Linked DNA regions of Hyalangium ruber. The protein of the gene in region 1 binds, or shares a complex with, the protein of each later gene. Links are inferred from orthologs where the notes say so. Each region holds a gene or a part of one and is shown on either strand. Other genes may lie near its edges.

What was found.
Region 2: the proteins of rimM (region 1) and rpsS are in contact, whole or in part, in a crystal structure (PDB 3A1P), measured with the Thermus thermophilus proteins. The link is inferred for Hyalangium ruber from one-to-one orthologs. Residues at the interface, in WP_008632437.1 of Thermus thermophilus: Val4, Glu5, Ile6, Gly7, Arg8, Arg22, Gly23, Glu24, Val26, Leu84, Glu85, Glu86, Gly87, Arg88, Tyr89, Tyr90, Tyr91, Phe92, Leu94, Asp111, Ile112, Leu113, Asp114, Ala115, Gly116, Ala117, Gln118, Asp119, Val120, Ile122; in WP_011173711.1 of Thermus thermophilus: Lys28, Arg29, Leu30, Lys32, Thr48, Gln56, His57, Val58, Pro59, Val60, Tyr61, Thr63, Met66, Glu73, Phe74, Pro76, Thr77, Arg78, Arg81, His83, Gly84, Lys85, Glu86, Ala87, Lys88, Ala89, Thr90, Lys91, Lys92, Lys93.

What each region holds. Positions count from the first base shown.
Region 1 is NZ_JAXIVS010000015.1:166,604-175,896, forward strand. The notes cover bases 4,128-7,016. They hold rimM (ribosome maturation factor RimM), read right to left. Parts: upstream 5,895-7,016; coding sequence 5,361-5,894; downstream 4,128-5,360. Other genes in these bases: rplS (50S ribosomal protein L19), read right to left, coding at 4,128-4,507; trmD (tRNA (guanosine(37)-N1)-methyltransferase TrmD), read right to left, coding at 4,627-5,361; SYV04_RS34720 (KH domain-containing protein), read right to left, coding at 5,891-6,184; rpsP (30S ribosomal protein S16), read right to left, coding at 6,205-6,462; rlmN (dual-specificity RNA methyltransferase RlmN), read right to left, coding at 6,541-7,016. Also shown: SYV04_RS34690 (hypothetical protein), read right to left, coding at 1-324; SYV04_RS34695 (sensor histidine kinase), read right to left, coding at 451-2,004; SYV04_RS34700 (ATP-binding protein), read right to left, coding at 2,112-4,007; more of rplS, read right to left, coding at 4,115-4,127; more of rlmN, read right to left, coding at 7,017-7,686; SYV04_RS34735 (hypothetical protein), read right to left, coding at 7,784-8,998; ndk (nucleoside-diphosphate kinase), read right to left, coding at 9,200-9,293. UniProt on the Escherichia coli protein: One of at least 4 proteins (Era, RbfA, RimM and RsgA/YjeQ) that assist in the late assembly stage of the 30S ribosomal subunit.
Region 2 is NZ_JAXIVS010000012.1:50,479-59,655, reverse strand. What follows is about bases 1-2,773. They hold rpsS (30S ribosomal protein S19), read left to right. Parts: upstream 1-1,129; coding sequence 1,130-1,417; downstream 1,418-2,773. Other genes in these bases: rplP (50S ribosomal protein L16), read left to right, coding at 2,542-2,773; rpsC (30S ribosomal protein S3), read left to right, coding at 1,822-2,484; rplV (50S ribosomal protein L22), read left to right, coding at 1,441-1,785; rplB (50S ribosomal protein L2), read left to right, coding at 260-1,105; SYV04_RS30065 (50S ribosomal protein L23), read left to right, coding at 1-222. In the rest of the region: more of rplP, read left to right, coding at 2,774-2,961; rpmC (50S ribosomal protein L29), read left to right, coding at 2,984-3,193; rpsQ (30S ribosomal protein S17), read left to right, coding at 3,274-3,594; rplN (50S ribosomal protein L14), read left to right, coding at 3,690-4,058; rplX (50S ribosomal protein L24), read left to right, coding at 4,104-4,433; rplE (50S ribosomal protein L5), read left to right, coding at 4,608-5,264; SYV04_RS30010 (type Z 30S ribosomal protein S14), read left to right, coding at 5,286-5,471; rpsH (30S ribosomal protein S8), read left to right, coding at 5,641-6,039; rplF (50S ribosomal protein L6), read left to right, coding at 6,104-6,670; rplR (50S ribosomal protein L18), read left to right, coding at 6,775-7,128; rpsE (30S ribosomal protein S5), read left to right, coding at 7,152-7,673; rpmD (50S ribosomal protein L30), read left to right, coding at 7,676-7,936; rplO (50S ribosomal protein L15), read left to right, coding at 7,988-8,512; preprotein translocase subunit SecY, read left to right, coding at 8,643-9,177. UniProt on the Escherichia coli protein: In the E.coli 70S ribosome in the initiation state it has been modeled to contact the 23S rRNA of the 50S subunit forming part of bridge B1a; this bridge is broken in the model with bound EF-G.

The DNA.
Region 1 (9,293 bases):
CTTCTTGGGGTCCTCCTTGGCCTTGGGCTCTTCCTTGGCCTTGGGCTCCTCCTTGGGCTTGAGGGCCTTCTCCTGCTCGGCCAGCTTCGCCTTCTCGGCGGCGAGCTCCTTCTTGGCCGCGGCGGCCTCCTTCTTGGCCTCGGCCTGGGCCTTCTTGGCCGCCTCCGCCTTCGCCTTGGCCGCCTCCGCCTTCTTCCGGGCCGCCTCCGCAGCCTTCTTGGCGGCTGCTTCCGCCGCCTTCCGGGCAGCCTCGGCGGCCCGTCGTGCGGCTTCGGCGGCGGCACGGGCGGCGGCTGCGGCGGCAGCGGAATTATTGACGGTCATGGCCTGGTCTCCTGGGGGAGCGCTGGAGAAACGGGGAGCGCTCGAATTTCGAAATCCGGAATTCTGCTTCAGGATTATCGGAAATCGAGATGCCCGGGTTTCTGTGCGTCTTTCACACCCTTGGACCTACATGATGCGCGGCAGCCGCACCTCGAAAGTAGCGCCTTCGCCCCGGCGCGAGCGCACGGAGACGGTGCCGCCATGGGCGCGGACGATCTCCCGGGTGAGGTAGAGCCCCAGGCCGAGCCCTCCATAGTTCCGCACCGGGACGGCGCGCTCGAACTTGCTGAAGATGCGCTCGAGGTCCTCCGAGGCGATGCCGATGCCCCGGTCCGAGACGGTCACCACGGCCTGCTCGCCCTCGGCGTTCACGGCCACCTCCACGGGCTGACCGGAGCCGTACTTCGCGGCGTTGTCGAGCAGGTGGGTGAGCACCTGCTCCAGCCGGGAGCCGTCCCACTCCCCCCACACGGGCTGCTCCGCCTTCAGGAGCACATCGCAGCCGGCCTGCACGAAGGACTCGCGCTGCATGTCCACGGTGTCCTGCACCAGCCTGGCCAGGTCCACCGGCTCGCGGCTCAGCTCCAGCCGGCGCTCGGCGACCTGGGAAACATCCAGCAAGCTGTCCACGAGGTTGGCCAGGCGCTGGATCTGCCGCTGGGCCCGCTCCAGCCGCTCCTCCTGCCGCGACCCCGAGACCGGGGGCTCGGCGTGGAGTCCTCGGGCGATGAGCTGCAGCTGCAGCTGGAGCGACGTGAGGGGCGTCTTCAGCTCGTGCGAGGCGACCGTGAGGAACTCGTCGCGCTGGCGCACGGCATCGAGCTGCTTCTGGTAGAGCCGCGCGTTCTCGATGGCGATGGCGGCCTGCGAGGCGATGCCCAGGAGGATGCGCTCGTGCCGCTCGGTGAAGACGTCGGTCTCCGGGTGGCCGAAGAAGAGCCCTCCCAGCACCTCGCCGGAGCGGGCCTTCACCGGCCCCGCGAGGTAGCTGCGCACCGGCAGGTGCCCCTTGGGCATGCCGTGGTAGGGCCGGTTCTGGCCATAGCGCGGATCCTTCGTCACGTCCGCCAGCCGCACCGGGCGCTCTCCATCGAAGGTCGGCCGGAAGATGTCCGTCTTGCGCGGCATGGGGAAGCCTTCGAACGACTCCCGAGGGACACCGGACAGGGTGTAGAGCATGTACGACTGCCCCTCGTCGTTGAGCACGTTGTAGAAGAACGCGCCGAAGCGGGCGCCGGTCAGCCGCGTGGCCTCATCGGTGAGCAGCTGCACCAGCCGCTCCAGGTCCAGCTCCGCGGCCAGCGTCTGGCCCGTACGGTTCAGCGCCTCGACGAGGGCCGTCTCCTGCCGTAGCGCCTCCTCCACGCTCTTGCGGGTGGTGATGTCGTCGAAGAAGACGGAGATGCCGGTCTGCGAGGGGTGGACCTGCACCTCGAACCAGGCGGCGAGCGGGGCGAAGAACTCCTCGAAGCGCGAGGAGACGTTCTCGGCCATGGCGCGTCGGTAGTGGAGCTCGAAGGAAGTGCCGAGCGCCTCCGGGTACTCATCCCAGAGCTTGCACCCGAGCAACTGCTCGCGGGGCTTGCGCAGCATGCGCTCGGCGGCGGCGTTCACGTACGTGAAACGCCAGTCCCGGTCGATCGCGAAGAAGGCATCACTCATGCCCTCCAGGAGGGCCATGGTTCCTACGGGGACCTGTGCCATCGAGGTCAACGCTCACCCAAGAAGAGATGGTCTCAATGCCATCGCTACCGCACCTGCATGGCACTGGTCATCCACCTGGGGAGTCAAATGTTCACAGTCCCATCCGCCAGCTGGGCGAAGCCGGGGTGCGCGGTGACGTGGAGCACCTGAGTCAACGTTCCCAGGTGCTTGAGCATGCGCCCCACGAGCGGCAGCTTCACCTCGTCCATGCCCGCGAAGGGGTGCTCCAGCAGGAACGGGTACTTCACCTTGGCGCTGGCCTTCTCCACCACCGTCATCCGCAGCGCCAGGTAGTACATGTCGAGATCCCGGGGGATGATCTCCCCCACGGGCACCTGGCGCCCCGCGGCGATGACATAACCCCGGCCGTCCCTGTCCCAGTCGACGCCCTGGTAGCGCCGATCCGTGAGGGCGGTGAGGTATTGGTTGCAGCGCTCGCGGAGCTGACCCGCCACGGTGGAGATGTCCACCGAGAAGATGTCGGCCGCCTGCGCCATCAACAGCGGAGAGGGATCCTCCAGCGGCTCGGCGGGCCCACCCACCGGCCCCGCGGAGGGCGACGGCGGTGCCTTGGCCAGCGCGATGGATTCCTTGGTGCGGGCCATCTCGCGCTCCACCTCGCGCACGTCGCGCACGTAGGTGCCGATCTTCCCGATCTGCGCGTTGAGCTCCTCGATCTCCCGCTTGGTCGACTCGCGCTGCTCGCCCGCGGCGAGGAAGTCCGGCGCGGACTCCATGGCGGTGAGCTGATCGCGCAGCTCGTGGACCTTCTGCTCCAGCAGCGCCTTGCGCTCGAAGACGGCGGGGAGCTCCTCGTGGCTCTCCAGCTCGAGCGCCTTGATGGCCTTGCGCACCGGCAGGGTCTCGGCTTCGAACTCCTCGAGGATCTTCTTCTCGCGCGCGGCGAACATGCCCTCCTTGCTGCGCACGGTCGTCGTCTGCGACAAGTCGTCCACGTAGCGCACGGCCAGCATGGCGGCCCAGCCGAAGGCGGGGATGTCCAGCAGCACCAGATAGCGCCAGGCGACGTTCTCCAGCACCACGCTCAGGATGATGCCCGCGAGCAGGAACAGCGCGCCCGCGCCCAGCCCCACCCAGAACAAGGGGTTGCGCTTGAGGGGCTGCACCGCGACGGGCACCGCCTGCGCCTCCTGCTCGCGCTCGGCGTTGAGCCGGTTGAGCGCGTCGTCCCGCCGGGACAGCGCCTTGGGGTAGCGCTCCACGCGGGTGAGGATGTCCGCCGGCAGGCCCAGCGACTCGGGCGTGGGCGCGGCGCTCCAGGCGTTCTCCGCGTCGCGGATGGCCACCTTGAGCCCCTCGGTGCTGTTGAGCTTGCGCTCCACCTCGAAGAGCGTCGAGTTGAGCCCGTCCAGCTTGAACTGCAGCTCGTCCACGTCGCGCGAGCGGATGATCTCCTGCTCCAGCTCGCGCACCCGGGCCTCGGCGGCGGGGATGTCCTCGGCGGGCTGCACGGCCTGATTGCTGGCCAGCCCGGAGCCGGAGGACAGCGAGGGCCGCTTCACATCGGGCCGCGAGGTGCGAGGCCTGGGCCGCCGCGAGGGCAGCTGGTTGGGCATCAAGCAGTACACCTGCTCGAACATGGTGCGCGAGGGCAGCCCGGCCTGCGAGCGCAGATACTGGGAGATCTCCGCCGTCTCATCGGACACCAGCTCCGGCGGTTGACCGGGGACGGTCTGCTTGTGCAGCGTCCCCTGCCCTCCCAGATCGCGCAGCAGGCGGTAGGTGAGGTTGTCCTGGCCGACGAAGGTGAAGGCGGCCTTGCCACCCTTCTGGCCCGAAGCCACGAAGCCCGTGTCTCCGCCTCGGCCATCGGAGTACAGCAAGGCCAGGGCGAGCCCGGCGAACGGACTGGTCTCGGAGGCGGGAGGCTTGAGGACGAGGTAGCCCGGCTTGAGCGGAAAGCGGCCCTGCGCCGAGAAACCCCGGACGTTCTGGACGGCGACCTCAACGAAGTTCATGCGCCCCCCATCCTACCTGGCGCCAACGAAAAGAGGAGCGTCCGAGCACGGACACTCCTCTTTCGGTACAGCGAACACTGAGAAGAGCCCCGCGGGGCCCCCGGTGACTAAGCGCCGGTGGCGGGCTTGGTCGCCTTCTTGCTCTCGTTCTCTTCCTGCACGTCCACGCGAGAGGCCTTGCCCTTCAGGTCGCGGAGGTAGAACAGGCGGTTGCGGTTCACGTCGCCGCGGCTGAGGACCTCGATCCTCTCGTAGCGGGGGCTGTGCAGCGGGAAGATGCGCTCCACGCCGACGCCGAAGGACACCTTGCGAACCGTGAAGGTCGAGCGGTTGTAGCCCCGCTTCTTGCGGATGACGACGCCCTCGAAGGCCTGCACGCGCTCCTTCTCGCCCTCCTTCACCTTCCAGTGGACCCGGACGGAGTCACCGGTCCGAAAGTCGACCACCCCCTCCTTGCGGAGGAACTTGGACTCGACGTACTCGATAGCGCTGCGACGCATGACGGAACCTCAAGAAATCTTGTGGTGCGAATGACCAGTAAGAGGGGCGCCTACTAGCAGAGAGCGGCGGACCCGACAAGTCTGGAGATCATCCGTTGTTCTCCGGACCAACGCCAGCGCTACAGCTCTTCCTCCCGCAGGGCGAGCAGTTTCCGGTCCGCCGGCCCGAGTTCCAGGCGGGCGAAGAGGTCCTGCCGTCGCTCCTGGGTGAGCTTCAGCGCCTTCCAGCGCCGCCAGCGGGCGATGCGCGCGTGGTCGCCGCACTGGAGCACCGCGGGCACCTCGGCGCCCCGGAACACCGGCGGCCGGGTGTACTGGGGGTGCTCCAGCAGCCCCTCCTCGAAGCTCTCGCTGACGTGGGACGCCTGGTTGCCCAGCACTCCAGGGAGCAGCCGCGCCACCGCGTCCACCACCGCGAGGGCGGCGATCTCCCCACCCGTGAGGATGAAGTCCCCCAGGGACAGCTCCCCGTCCAGGTGCGCCATCACCCGCTCGTCCACGCCCTCGTAGCGGCCGCAGACGAGGATCAGGCCCGCGGCATGATCCACCAGCTCCCGCGCCCGCGCCTGGGTGAAGGCGGGGCCTCGGGGGCTCATCAGCAGCACCTTGGCGCCCGGGTGCCGGGCCCGCGCCGCCTCGATGGCCGCCACCAGGGGCTCCACCTTCATCACCATGCCCGCGCCGCCCCCGTACGGGGTGTCGTCGGTGACGCGGTGCTTGCCCTCGGCGTACTCGCGGATGTCCGTGGCGGTGACGGCCAGCTTGCCCCGCTCCTGGGCCTTGCCGAGGATGCTCTGCCCCACGTACCCGGACACCATGCCCGGGAAGAGCGTGAGGATCTCCACCGGGTACATCAGCCCTCCTTGTCGCCCGCGTCCAGGAACTCGGGCGGGCGGATGACGATCTTCCCGCCCGGCATGTCCACCGAGGGAACGAAGTCATCGGCGAAGGGCACCACCAGCTCGGGCTTGCCCGGGGCGCGGATGACGAGGTTGGGCACCTCGCCGGTGGCCCACACCTCCACCACCTTGCCCAGCTCCTGGCCCGCCTCATCCACGGCGGAGAGGCCCACCAGGTCTCCCTGGAAGTACTCACCCTCGGCCGGAGGCTCCAGATCCTCGCGGTAGACGAAGACGGTGGAGCCCACCAGGGCCTCGGAGGCCTCGCGACCCTTCACCCCCTCGAAGGCGATGATGTCCTCCTTGGGGGTGGGCCGCACGGACTCGATCTTCAAGTCCCGCTCCTCGCCGGACTTGGTGCGCACGCGCACGCGCTCCACGGCGTCCAACGTCTCGGAGCCGGGATCGAAGGGGCGAACGGCGACCTCGCCCCGGATGCCGTGGGCCCGGGCCACATAGCCGAGCTCCAGCAGAGGGCGGGGCGTCACTGGGCGTCGGGGGCAGGAGGCGCCGCGGGAGCCGCGCCAGGGGCGGGCGCCGCGCGCCGATCGTCGAGGATCTCGAGACGGACCTTCTGCCCCTGCTTGTGCGCGGCGGCATTGAGCAGCGTCCGGAGGGCGTTCACGGTCCGCCCGTCACGGCCGATGACCTTGCCGACGTCCTCGGGGGCGACCTTCAGCTCATAGAGCCGGGCGCCGTCCACCTCGGACACACGCATGCCGACCTGGTCCGGCTGATCGACCAGGGCCCGCGCGAGATACGTAAGGAGTTGCTCCACGTCCGGTCAGCCCAGGGGGCTTAGGCCGCGGGAGGAGCGTTCTTGGCGGCGCGCTTGATGAGCTCGCCCACGGTCTCGGAAGGCGTCGCGCCCGTCTTCAGCCAGTACTGGAGCCGCTCCTGGTTGAACTCCACCTTGGGGGGGTTCAGGTTCGGATCGTAGGCGCCCACGGCCTCGATGAACTTGCCATCCCGGGGGTTCCGGGAGTCGGTGGCAACCACGTGGTAGTACGGCTTCTTCTTGGCGCCCGCGCGGGCGAGACGGAGGACAACGGCCATTTCGGATGCTCCAGATGAAAACAGCTGGTAAAAATTTGTGAACGAGGGCGCGCTATTAGCGTCCCTGCCTCGGGATTGTCAAGGAAGCTCGGTAGCTTGCGTCGGCTGCGAGGCATCCTCCCCGCTCCGATTGGCAAGCTGCCCACAGGCGCCGGCGATGTCCCGCCCGCGGTTCTGTCGGATGAAGGCGGCGATGTGACCCTCGGCGAGGATGGCGCGGAAGGTCTCCGCCCGCTCCTCCATGGTGGTCTGGAAGCCCAGGCCGGGGTTCTCGTTGTAGGGAATCAGGTTCACCTTGGCGGGGATGCCCTGGAGCAGCTCGATGAGCCGGTGGGCATCCTCGTCGCTGTCGTTGAAGCCCCGCAGCAGCACGTACTCGAAGGTGATGCGCCGGCCCTGGCGCAGGGGGAACTTGCGGCAGGCCTCCAGGAGGGCCGCGATGTTCCACTTGCGGTTGACGGGCATCGTCTTGCTGCGCTGCTCATCGGTGCTGGCGTTGAGCGAGATGGCGAGCTTGACGTCGGTCTCCTGCCCGAAGCGCTCGATCATCGGCACCAGGCCCACGGTGGAGACGGTGATGTGCCGGTGGGAGAAGTTGGGCCCCTCCTCGGACTGGAGGATGTTGAGCGCCGTCTTGAGGTTCTCGAAGTTGTGCAGGGGCTCGCCCATGCCCATGAAGACCAGGTTGGAGAGCGGGCGCCAGGTCTCCAGCTGCTCGTTCTTGCGGACCTCGCGGTTGACCGTGTGGACCTGCGCGACGATCTCACCGGGGGTGAGGTTGCGCTTGAGGCCCAGGGTGCCCGTCATGCAGAAGGAGCAGGCCATGGCGCAGCCCACCTGGGTGGACACGCACAGCGTCTTGCGGTCCTCGGAGGGCATGTAGACGGACTCGATGAAGCGCCCGTCGCGCGTCTTGAAGCGGTACTTGATGGTGCCGTCGATGGAGCGCTGCTCGAGGTCCTTGATCAGCGGGACGATCTCGGCGCGCTCCTTGAGCTTCTGGCGCAGGCCCTTGGACAGGTCGGTCATCTCGTCGAACGAGGTGACGCCGCGCTGATGGATCCAGCGGTAGACCTGGCCAGCGCGGAACGAGCGCTCACCCAGCTGCTCGGTGAGGAAGCGGGTGAGGCCCTCCAGCGTGAGGCTGGAGACGTCCACGAGCTTGGCCGGCGCGGGAGCCGGAAGCGGCGTGGTGTCGGGAGTGGTGAGAGCAGGCTCGGACATCTTCAGGTTCTAACGGGAGGTGTGGGGGGAGCCTTCCCACATCCCAGGCCGGTAAGTCAAAGGAAGGCTCGGCTCCTCCCCTGCTCCCCAGGAACCCTCAGTCCCGAGGCGGCCGGAGCCGCACGGAGATGCCCGTGGCGGGACTCCCGGTGACGGGGACGCCCCACAGCAGGGAGGTGGACACCAAGGGCTCGAGCACCTCCCCGCCCAGATGCTCCAGCAGGATGGTGTGGCGCTCGGGCGCATAGGTCGCCACGGCGATGAGCGACCCATTCCCCAGGGCGAACTTGTGGCTGAGGACAGGCGCGACCGACAGGCGCTGGCGCACCGGGAGGTCGATGAGCTCGAGGTCGGAGTTCAGGGACAGTGAGGCCTGCTCCACCAGCCCGGTGGCGGTCCACTCCATCCACTTCAGGCCGACGAACTCGCCTTCGATGAAGACAAACCTCGGATCTCCAACCCACAGCCCCTGGGGCTCGAAGCCCACGATGGTGCCGCTGAACTGCTGGCAGGGCTCGGACGTGCGCACGAAATGCCCTCCCTCCAGCCGGTAGGGACACACCTGATTCACGGGGGGAGTGCCCGGGCTTGGGGTGAATCGGGTGACGACGCCCAGCCGATCTCCAGACCGGATCAGGAGTCCCGGGGGACCGTCCTGGGTGAATGGGCTCTCGCGCTTCTCCCAGCCAGTTGGCCCCGTGGAGCTCAGCCCTGCCCCGCTGAAGGAGATGCGCTGGAGCACGGCGGAATGCAGCACCACCAACTCCTCCTCCGACGCGAGGAGGAACTCGGCGGCGCCATGGAAGTGCGCCAGGGTCGCGGTGAGCTCCAGGGCCACGCCCGTGTCCACGTAGCGCTGGATCTGGAGGGGCTCCACCACCCACACCACGTCTCCCGCGACCGCCAGCCGGCCATTCGGGAAGCTCTTGAGCACCGCGCCCTCGCGCGTGACGTTCGAGTCGCACACCCAGGCGCCCAGGCACGTGCGCTCCAGCGCATTGCACGTCTTCCCGTACTCGAGGCGAGTGGCCTTGGCGGAGCGGTCCCCCACCACCTGCAGCTCGAGCTGGTGGATGCCTCCAACGGGCTCGAACGCAGCGAGGATGTGGTGGCGGCCCGCCTTCGTCGGGGTGAACTCGACGATGGCGGAGGCCTTGGGCGACGTATTGAGAAAGGACTGGTGCCCCACCGGCAGGTTGTCCGGATCGGAGATCTCCACGGTGACCGAGGCGGGCGTGGGGACGGGCCCCTCACACGGGATGGCGACATGCGAGAAGATCCGAAGGTTCGCCAGCTTTCCCGCCATCGCCATCGCCCCGCTCGTGGGGGAAGACGTGTCCGGGGTCACGCAGGGCGATTCTTCCCCGCAGGCCACGAGCGTCCGCAGGGCCACGAGGAGCAGGAGGAGTCGACCGGGCTTCGCCATGGGGGCGATGGTCGCACAAAGCACAAGGCCCGGTCCCGCGCGGGGTGCGCGGAAGCCGGGCCTCGAGCTTCGACGGGGCGAGAGGGACTACTTCTTGCCCTTGTACTCGTACGAGTGGATCTCGGTCTCGCGGAAGAAGTAGGCGACCTCGTTCTTCGCGTTCTCCAGGCTGTCGGAACCA
Region 2 (9,177 bases), on another replicon or contig:
CAGTACTCGTTCATCGTGGACAAGAAGGCCACCAAGGTGGACGTGGCGCGCGCGGTGGCGAGCCTGTTCAAGGTCACCGTCGAGGGCGTTCGCACCAACATCGTCCGCGGCAAGATCAAGCGCGTGGGCCGGAGCATCGGCAAGCGCCCCAACTACAAGAAGGCCATCGTCACCCTCAAAGAGGGCGACAAGATTGAGCTCTTCGAGGGAGAGGCGGTCTAGGCGCATCGCGCTGGCCGTCTGATCTGAGGAAACCACCATGGGCATCAAGAAGTACAAGCCGACATCCGCCGCCCGCCGCCTGATGACGGTGTCCGACTTCGCGGACATCACCAAGGACACGCCGGAGAAGAGCCTCACCGCGCCGCTCAAGCGCTCGGGAGGCCGCAACGTCCACGGTCACATCACCCGTCGTCACCAGGGTGGTGGTCACAAGCGTCGCTACCGCATCATCGACTTCAAGCGCCGTGACAAGGACGGCGTGCCGGCCAAGGTCGCCTCCGTCGAGTACGACCCGAACCGCACCGCCAACATCGCCCTGCTGCACTACGCGGACGGCGAGAAGCGCTACATCCTGGCCCCCGTGGGCCTGACGGTGGGCGACACCCTGTTCGCTGGCCCCACCGCCGACATCCGGCCGGGCAACAGCCTGCCGCTGCAGAACATCCCGGTGGGTACGATCATCCACAACGTGGAGCTGAAGCCGGGTCGCGGCGCTCAGATCATCCGCTCGGCCGGCACCTCCGGTCAGCTGATGGCCAAGGAAGACCGCTACGCCCAGGTGCGCCTGCCCTCGGGCGCGGTGCGCAAGGTGCTCATCGAGTGCCGCGCCACCGTGGGCCAGATTGGCAACATCGAGCACGAGATCATCCGCGTCGGCAAGGCGGGTAAGAGCCGCTGGCTGGGCATCCGGCCCACCGTCCGCGGTCTGGCCATGAACCCTGTCGACCACCCGCACGGTGGTGGTGAGGGTAAGTCCGGTCAGGGTAACCCGCACCCGGTGTCGCCTTGGGGCAAGAAGACCAAGGGTCTCACCACCCGCACCAACAAGCGGACCGACAAGTTCATCGTCAGCGCGCGCCGGCAGGGACCGCGCAGCCAGTAAGCGCTGTAGACCGAGGATTCATACATGGCTCGTTCGATTAAGAAGGGACCGTTCGTCGACGATCACCTCCTCAAGAAGGTGGAGGACATGATCAAGACGAACCAGAAGAAGGTCGTGAAGACGTGGTCGCGGCGCTCCACCATCCTGCCGGAGTTCGTCGGTCACACCTTCGCGGTGCACAACGGGAAGAAGTTCGTCCCGGTGTTCGTGACGGAGAACATGGTCGGTCACAAGCTCGGCGAGTTCGCGCCGACGCGGACCTTCGGTGGGCACTCGGCGGAGAAGAAGGTCGCCAAGGCGCCCGGTAAGTAATCCGGACCGCACAGGAGATGACGATGGAGTCCACTGCACATCTGCGCTACATCCGCATGTCCCCTCGGAAGATCTCGACGGTGGCTGCGCTGGTTCGAGGCAAGCCTGTCGAGGCTGCCCTGAACATCCTCAAGTTCACTCCCCGCGCGGCGTCTGCTCCGGTGGCCAAGCTCATCAAGAGCGCGGTGGCCAACGCGACCGACAAGTCCAAGGGCCAGGTCGACGTGGACACGCTCTACGTGAAGACCATCTCCGTGGACCAGGCCCCCACCCAGCGCCGGTACATGCCGCGCGCCATGGGTCGGGCCACCCGCATCAACAAGAAGAGCAGCCACGTTCACGTGGTGCTGGCCGAGGCCAAGAAGTAAGCCCGCCGGGCTCACTCACCTTTAAGGAGAAGCACGTTGGGACAGAAAGTTCATCCGATCGGGTTCCGCCTCGGGGTCATCAAGACCTGGGACTCCAAGTGGTTCGAGCACAAGAACTACGCTCAGTGGCTGCATGAGGACATCCGCATCCGCGAGTTCGTGAAGAAGTCGCTCAACCACGCGGGCGTCTCCAAGGTGGAGATCGAGCGGGCGGCCAACAAGGTGAAGGTCAACGTGCACACCGCGCGGCCGGGCATCGTCATCGGCAAGCGTGGCGCGGGCATCGAGACGGTGAAGAAGGACCTGCAGCAGTTCACCAAGAACGAGGTCTTCCTCAACATCGTCGAGGTCCGCAAGGCCGAGACCGACGCGCAGCTGGTGGCCGAGAACATCGCCACCCAGCTCGAGCGCCGCATCGCCTTCCGCCGCGCCATGAAGAAGGCGCTGCAGACGGCCATGAAGTTCGGCGCCAAGGGCATCCGCGTGGCCTGCTCGGGCCGCCTGGGTGGCGCGGAGATGGCGCGCTACGAGTGGTACCGCGAGGGCCGCGTGCCCCTGCACACCCTGCGCGCCGACATCGACTACGGCTTCGCCGAGGCGAAGACGACCTACGGCAAGATCGGCTGCAAGGTCTGGATCTGCCGCGGTGAGGTTCTGCCGGGCAAGGGCGGCCAGGCCCCCATGCCCTCCAACCGCTAGCTTTGAACTCCCCGGGGCGCCTATGGGCGCCCCACCGGGGACTTAAGGACACCTACGATGCTTCAGCCTGCTCGTACCAAGTACCGCAAGATGCACAAGGGCCGTATGCACGGCCAGGCCCACCGTGGCAGCGACCTCACCTACGGTGAGTACGGCCTGATGAGCCTGCAGCCGGGGTGGATCACCTCCCGCCAGATCGAGGCGGCCCGTATCGCGATGACCCGTCACGTGAAGCGCGGCGGCAAGATCTGGATTCGGATCTTCCCGGACAAGCCCATCACGAAGAAGCCCGCTGAGACCCGTATGGGTACCGGTAAGGGAGGCGTGGAGTACTACGTGGCCGTGGTGAAGCCGGGCCGCATCCTCTACGAGATGGAGGGCATGACGCCCGAGGTGGCCACCAGCGCGCTGAAGCTCGCGCAGGCCAAGCTGCCTGTCCTCACCAAGATCGTTACCCGCGGCGAGCTGTCAATCTAGCCGCTCGCGTGAGGAGACCAAGATGGCGACTGCAAAGGAATTGAAGGATTTGTCGGCGGAGGACCTGAAGCGGCGCGCGGACGAGCTGCGCGGCACGCTGTTCCAGGACCAGCTGAACCTGCGGACCGGCAATCTGAAGAGCGCGGCCGAGCGCAGCCAGCACCGCCGTGATCTGGCCCGCATCCTCACCGTCCTGACCCAGAAGACCCAGGCGGAGAAGAAGGCCAAGTAAGGCTTGATGGCGCCTCCCGGCAGGGGAGGGCGCCGTCACCGGGTTGCCCCGGAGACACTGACTGACAGGCGAGATTCACGATGGCTGAACCGACCGAGACCACCTCCGCTCCCCCGGCGACTTCCACCCGCGGCCGTCCCAAGACGCGCGTGGGGATCGTCACCTCGAACAAGATGCAGAAGACGGTGATCGTCACCGTCCAGCGCCGTGCCGCTCACAGCAAGTACGGCAAGATTCTGAGCATGCGCGAGAAGTACAAGGCGCACGTCGAGGATCACGACTACCCGAAGAAGATCACCATCAACGAGGGTGACCGCGTGCGCATCGCCGAGACGCGGCCGACCTCGAAGGACAAGCGGTGGCGGGTGGTCGAGGTGATTGAGAAGAGCAAGAACGTCTGAGCCACGTTGCCCGCGGACAGCGCGGGCGGCTCGAGCCGCGCGGCTCCGCCCTCACCGGGCGGGGGCTGCCGTAGGACCTTAGAGGAGACTTCCAGATGATTCAGATGACGAGCGTGCTCGACGTGGCTGATAACTCGGGCGCCAAGAAGGTGTTCTGCATCAAGGTGCTCGGCGGCTCGAAGCGCAAGTACGCGTCGATCGGCGACGTGATCGTCGTGTCGATCCGCGAGGCGCTGCCCAACTCGAAGGTGAAGAAGGGTGACGTGGCCAAGGCCGTCATCGTTCGCACCAAGACCGAGGTGGGTCGGGCTGACGGCAGCTACATCAAGTTCGATGGCAACTCCGCCGTCCTCATCAACAAGGACATGGAGCCCATCGGCACGCGCATCTTCGGGCCGGTGGCCCGTGAGCTCCGCGCTCGCAAGTTCATGAAGATCATCTCGCTCGCGCCCGAGGTCCTGTAGTCCAGGACACCAGGCCGGCCGGCGAGCCAGCCAGAGAGGAAGCCCATGCAGAAGCTGAAGGTTGGAGACACCGTGCAGGTCATCGCCGGCGCCGAGCGCTCGGAGAAGACCCCGGCCAGCAAGCGCGGCAAGGTGCTGCGCATCGACCAGGAGAAGGGTCGCGTCACCGTCGAGGGCCTGCGGATGGTCAAGCGCCACATGCGCAAGACCACCCAGAACCCCGAGGGCGGCATCATCGAGAAGGCGGGCACCATCAACCTGTCCGACGTGCAGGTGGTGTGCGCCAAGTGCGACAAGCCGACCCGCGTGGGTATCCGGGTCGAGGGCGAGGACAAGAAGCGGTTCTGCAAGAACTGCGACGCCCTGATTGACTAGGCTGTCGGGTTGGGGCATGTATGCGCGCCCTTTGGCCACCCAGGGCCAGGGGCGAGCAGGCATGCATACACGGGGGCCCGAAGTAACGGGGCCCTCTCGGTGTTTTTGAGATTCCAGATTTACTGATCGGGGCCGCTGGGTCCACGACGGCGCTCCGAAGCAGAGGACCAAACCATGGCTGAAGAGAAGAAGGCAGAGCAGAAGGAAAAGAAGGAAAAGAAGGGCCGCAAGAAGGAAGACGTCAAGAAGGCGGGCTTCGCGGCCAACATCGAGGAGGGCCTCAAGGCGCAGCCGGCGCGCCTGAAGCTGCGCTTCCGCAAGGAGGGCGTGCCTGCTCTGATGAAGGAGCTCAGCCTGAAGAACCCCCTTCAGGTGCCGAAGCTCGAGAAGATCGTCGTCAACATGGGTCTGGGCGAGGCGCTCGCCAACAACAAGATCCTGGAGTCGGCGGTTGACCAGCTGGGTGCCATCACCGGCCAGAAGCCCGTGGTGACGCGCGCTCGCAAGTCGATCGCGAACTTCAAGCTGCGCCAGGGCCAGGCCATCGGCTGCGCCGTCACGCTGCGCGGCGACCGCATGTACGAGTTCCTGGACCGCCTCATCTCCGTCGCGCTGCCGCGCGTGCGTGACTTCAAGGGCGTGTCCCCCAAGGCTTTCGACGGGAAGGGTAACTACACGCTCGGTGTCCGCGAGCAGATCATCTTCCCGGAAATCAACTACGACCAGATTGAGAAGGTGAAGGGGCTCAACATCAGCTTCGTCACCACCGCGCAGAATGACGAGCAGGGGCTGGCGCTGATGCGTCACTTCGGCATGCCGTTCCGCCAGTAACCTCCAAGGACCACTAGCTCCATGGCCAAGCTCTCCAAGATCGCCCAGGCGAAGCGCAAGCCGAAGTTCTCAGTGCGCAAGTACAACCGCTGCCCGCTCTGCGGCCGCCCCCGCGCGTTCCTGCGGAAGTTCCAGATGTGCCGCATCTGTCTGCGCCTGCGTGCGCTGCGCGGCGAGATCACCGGCGTCACCAAGTCGTCCTGGTAGCCGGAACAGGGGGCTCGGGGCTTATGCGGCCCGGAGCCTCCTGGTGCCTTCGAGGCGCCGAAGCTTCAAGAGCAGTGCGAACGCGGCGAACCCCCGGGATGGGCCCGGCAGGCGCGGCGGTCGAGAGAGCGGGGTGCCTCCAAGGTCCCCGCACGGAAGGTTTTCATCCATGCCGGTCAATGATCCTGTCGGCGACATGCTGACCCGCCTGCGCAACGCCTCGCGTGCGCGGCACGACAAGGTTGTCATTCCCCACTCGAAGCTCAAGGTCGAGATCATCCGCGTCCTGAAGGACGAGGGTTACATCGGGGAGTACACCATTCACGAGCGCCAGCCGCAGAGCGAGATCACCGTCCAGCTGAAGTACGGGCCGGATCGCACCTCGGCCATCACCGGCATCCGCCGCGTGTCCAAGCCGGGCCTGCGCCGCTACGTGCCGATGCGCGACATCCCCCGCGTGCTGGGTGGCATGGGTATCTCCGTGCTCTCCACGTCCAAGGGCATCATGTCGGACACCGAGGCTCGCAAGCAGAACATCGGCGGCGAGCTGCTCTGCACCGTCTACTAGCCATTGACCTGGCGCCGCGACCCCGAGCAGGGGACGCGTGCCGGGCAGACCGTACGAGGCCATCATGAGTCGCATTGGAAAACTGCCGATCAAGCTGGGCGACAAGTCGAAGGCGACCATCGCCGGCGGCAAGGTCAACTTCGAAGGCCCCAAGGGCAAGCTGTCCGTCAACCTCCCCGCCAAGGTGAAGGTGGAGGTCAAGGACGGCAACGTCATCGTCACCCGTGAGGATGACTCGCGCGAGGCGCGCAGCCTCCACGGCCTGGCGCGCACCATCCTGGCGAATGCCGCCAAGGGCGTGAGCACGGGCTTCGAGCGTCGCTTGGACATCCGCGGCGTCGGTTTCCGCGCCGAGGTCAAGGGCAAGGCGATCCAGTTCGCGCTGGGTTACTCGCACCCGGTGGTGTTCAACCTGCCCGAGGGCGTGACGGCCGAGGTGGACAAGGCCGCGCGCACCGAGGAGAGCCTGCCCACGGTGGGGCTCACCCTGCGCTCCGCGGACAAGGAGGCCCTCGGGGCCGCCGCGGTGAAGATCCGCGCGCTGCGCCCGCCCGAGCCGTACAAGGGCAAGGGCATCAAGTACGCGGAGGAGAAGGTTCGTCGTAAGGAGGGCAAGACCGGTACGACTTAGTCGTCCGGAGGCCCTGAACGTTCAACCCCGCGGGTTCCGATGGGAGCCCGCGCTCATCCGGCGGTGGAAGGCCGCATCACCGCCGGACGGAAAAGGAAGCAGCCATGGCAATGGTCGAAGCGCGCATCAAGAGGAAGAACCGCATCCGCAAGAAGCTCTCGGGTACCACCGAGCGCCCGCGGCTCACGGTCTACAAGAGCCTCAAGCACATCTACGCCCAGGTGGTGGATGACTCCACCGGCCGGACAATGGCGTATGCCTCCTCCCTGTCCAAGGAGCTCAAGGGCCAGGACGAGGGTGACAAGAAGGCCGACGCCAAGCGCGTGGGCAAGCTCATCGCCGAGAAGTGCAAGGCGGCCAATGTCGAGGCGGTGGTGTTCGACCGCAACGGCTTCCCGTACCAGGGGCGCATCGCCGCTGTGGCTGACGCCGCGCGCGAGGCCGGGCTGAAGTTCTAGATTTTCGAAAGGAAGCTTTCCAAGTGGCAACTCCGATCAATCCGAACGACCTGGACCTCACCGACCGCGTGGTGAACATCAACCGCGTGGCCAAGGTGGTGAAGGGTGGCCGCCGGTTCTCGTTCGCCGCCTTGGTGGTGGTGGGCGACGGCAACGGCCACGTGGGCGTGGGCCTGGGCAAGGCCAACGAGGTCCCCGAGGCCATCCGCAAGGGTGGCGAGAACGCCAAGAAGAACCTCTTCCGCGTGCCGCTGATGGGGCACACGATTCCGCACGAGGTGCTGGGGCACTTCGGCGCCGGGTGGGTGCTGCTCAAGCCCGCCAGCCAGGGTACGGGCGTCATCGCCGGTGGCGCGGTGCGCGCGGTCCTCGAGGCGGCGGGCATCCGCAACATCCTGACCAAGAGCCAGGGCTCGAGGAACCCGCACAACGTGCTGAAGGCCACGGTCGCGGGCCTGAAGCGGCTGCGCTCGGCCGAGCAGATCTCCCGGCTGCGTGGCAAGGACGTCGAGTCGGCGAAGCTGGCCGGAGAGGCGAGGGGCTAGTCATGGCGCTCAAGGTCAAGCTGGTGAAGAGCTCTGCGGGCTCTTCCAAGGAAATGCTGGACACCATTCGCGGTCTCGGCCTGAAGAAGTTCGGGGACGAGCGGCTCGTGAAGGACACCCCGTCCAACCGGGGCCTGGTGTTCAAGGTGAAGCATCTGGTCTCCAGCGAGGTGGTGCAGCAGGAGGCCCCCGCGCCCAAGCGTCGCAAGCCGCGCAAGATCGTCGCCCGGGACCGGGCGCGCGCCAAGGCAGCGCAGGGCTAGACCCGTTCCGCGGGGTCCCGAAGGGGGCCTTTCGCGCGTGAGGATTCCAAGATGTCGACGACTCTCAACAACCTGAAGCGGCCCCACAACTCGTGGCACCGCAAGAAGCGCGTCGGTCGTGGCCAGGGCAGCGGCCTGGGCAAGACGGCCGGCCGCGGTGGCAAGGGCCAGAAGGCTCGTTCCGGCAACATGCGGTTCGAGGGCTTCGAGGGCGGTCAGAGCCCGCTGCAGCGCCGGCTGCCGAAGTTCGGCTTCATCTCCCCCAACCGCACCATCTACGCGGTGGTGAATCTGGCGGACCTGGAGAACCACTTCGACGCGGGCGCCACGGTGGACGCGGCCTCGCTCAAGAGCGCCGGGCTGGCCAAGGGCCGCTATGACGGCGTGAAGGTGCTGGGCCAGGGCTCGCTGACCAAGAAGCTCACGGTCCGCGTGCATAAGCTGTCTGGCAAGGCCCGCGAGGCCATCCAGCAGGCGGGCGGCGCGGTGGAGGAGCTTCCGCTGGTGGCGCACAAGCCGGAGGCGGCCGCCAAGGCGCACTCAGGCAAGGGCGTCAAGGCTCCCAAGCAAGCCTAGCATGCGAGGCGCGCGTCACTTGCAAGTGGTGCGCGCCTTTTCGCTTGTGTAGGCTCACGCGCCCCTCTCCGTCCTGGACCGAGGGGCGCTGTCGTTCTGTCCGTTCTTTTTTGAAGGGGATGGCTCCCACGTGGCTCTGAATGCCTTCGCCAACGTCTTCCGTATCGCGGAGCTGCGCAGCCGGCTCGCGTACACGCTGGTGCTGCTGGCGGTCTACCGCATCGGCATCTTCATCAACACGCCCGGCGTCGATCGCGCGGCGATGAACGCGTTCATGGACGCCCAGAAGCAATCGGGCGGCCTCGTGTCGCTGTTCAACCTCTTCTCCGGCGGCGCCCTGGAGCAGATGTCCATCTTCGGTCTGGGCATCATGCCGTACGTCTCCGCCTCCATCATCATGCAGCTGTTGGCGGTGGTGGTGCCCAGCCTCGAGCGCCTCCAGAAGGAGGGCGCCGGCGGGCGGCAGAAGATCAACCAGTACACCCGCTACGGCACGATCGTCCTGTCCATCATCCAGGGCATCGGCATCTCCCGCTGGCTGGCCTCGCTGGGCCGCACCGACGGGGGCCAGAGCGGCTTCAACCAGATCGTCGTTCCGGATGACAGCGCCTGGTTCACCTTCATGACGGTGATCAGCCTCACGGCGGGCACCGCCTTCATCATGT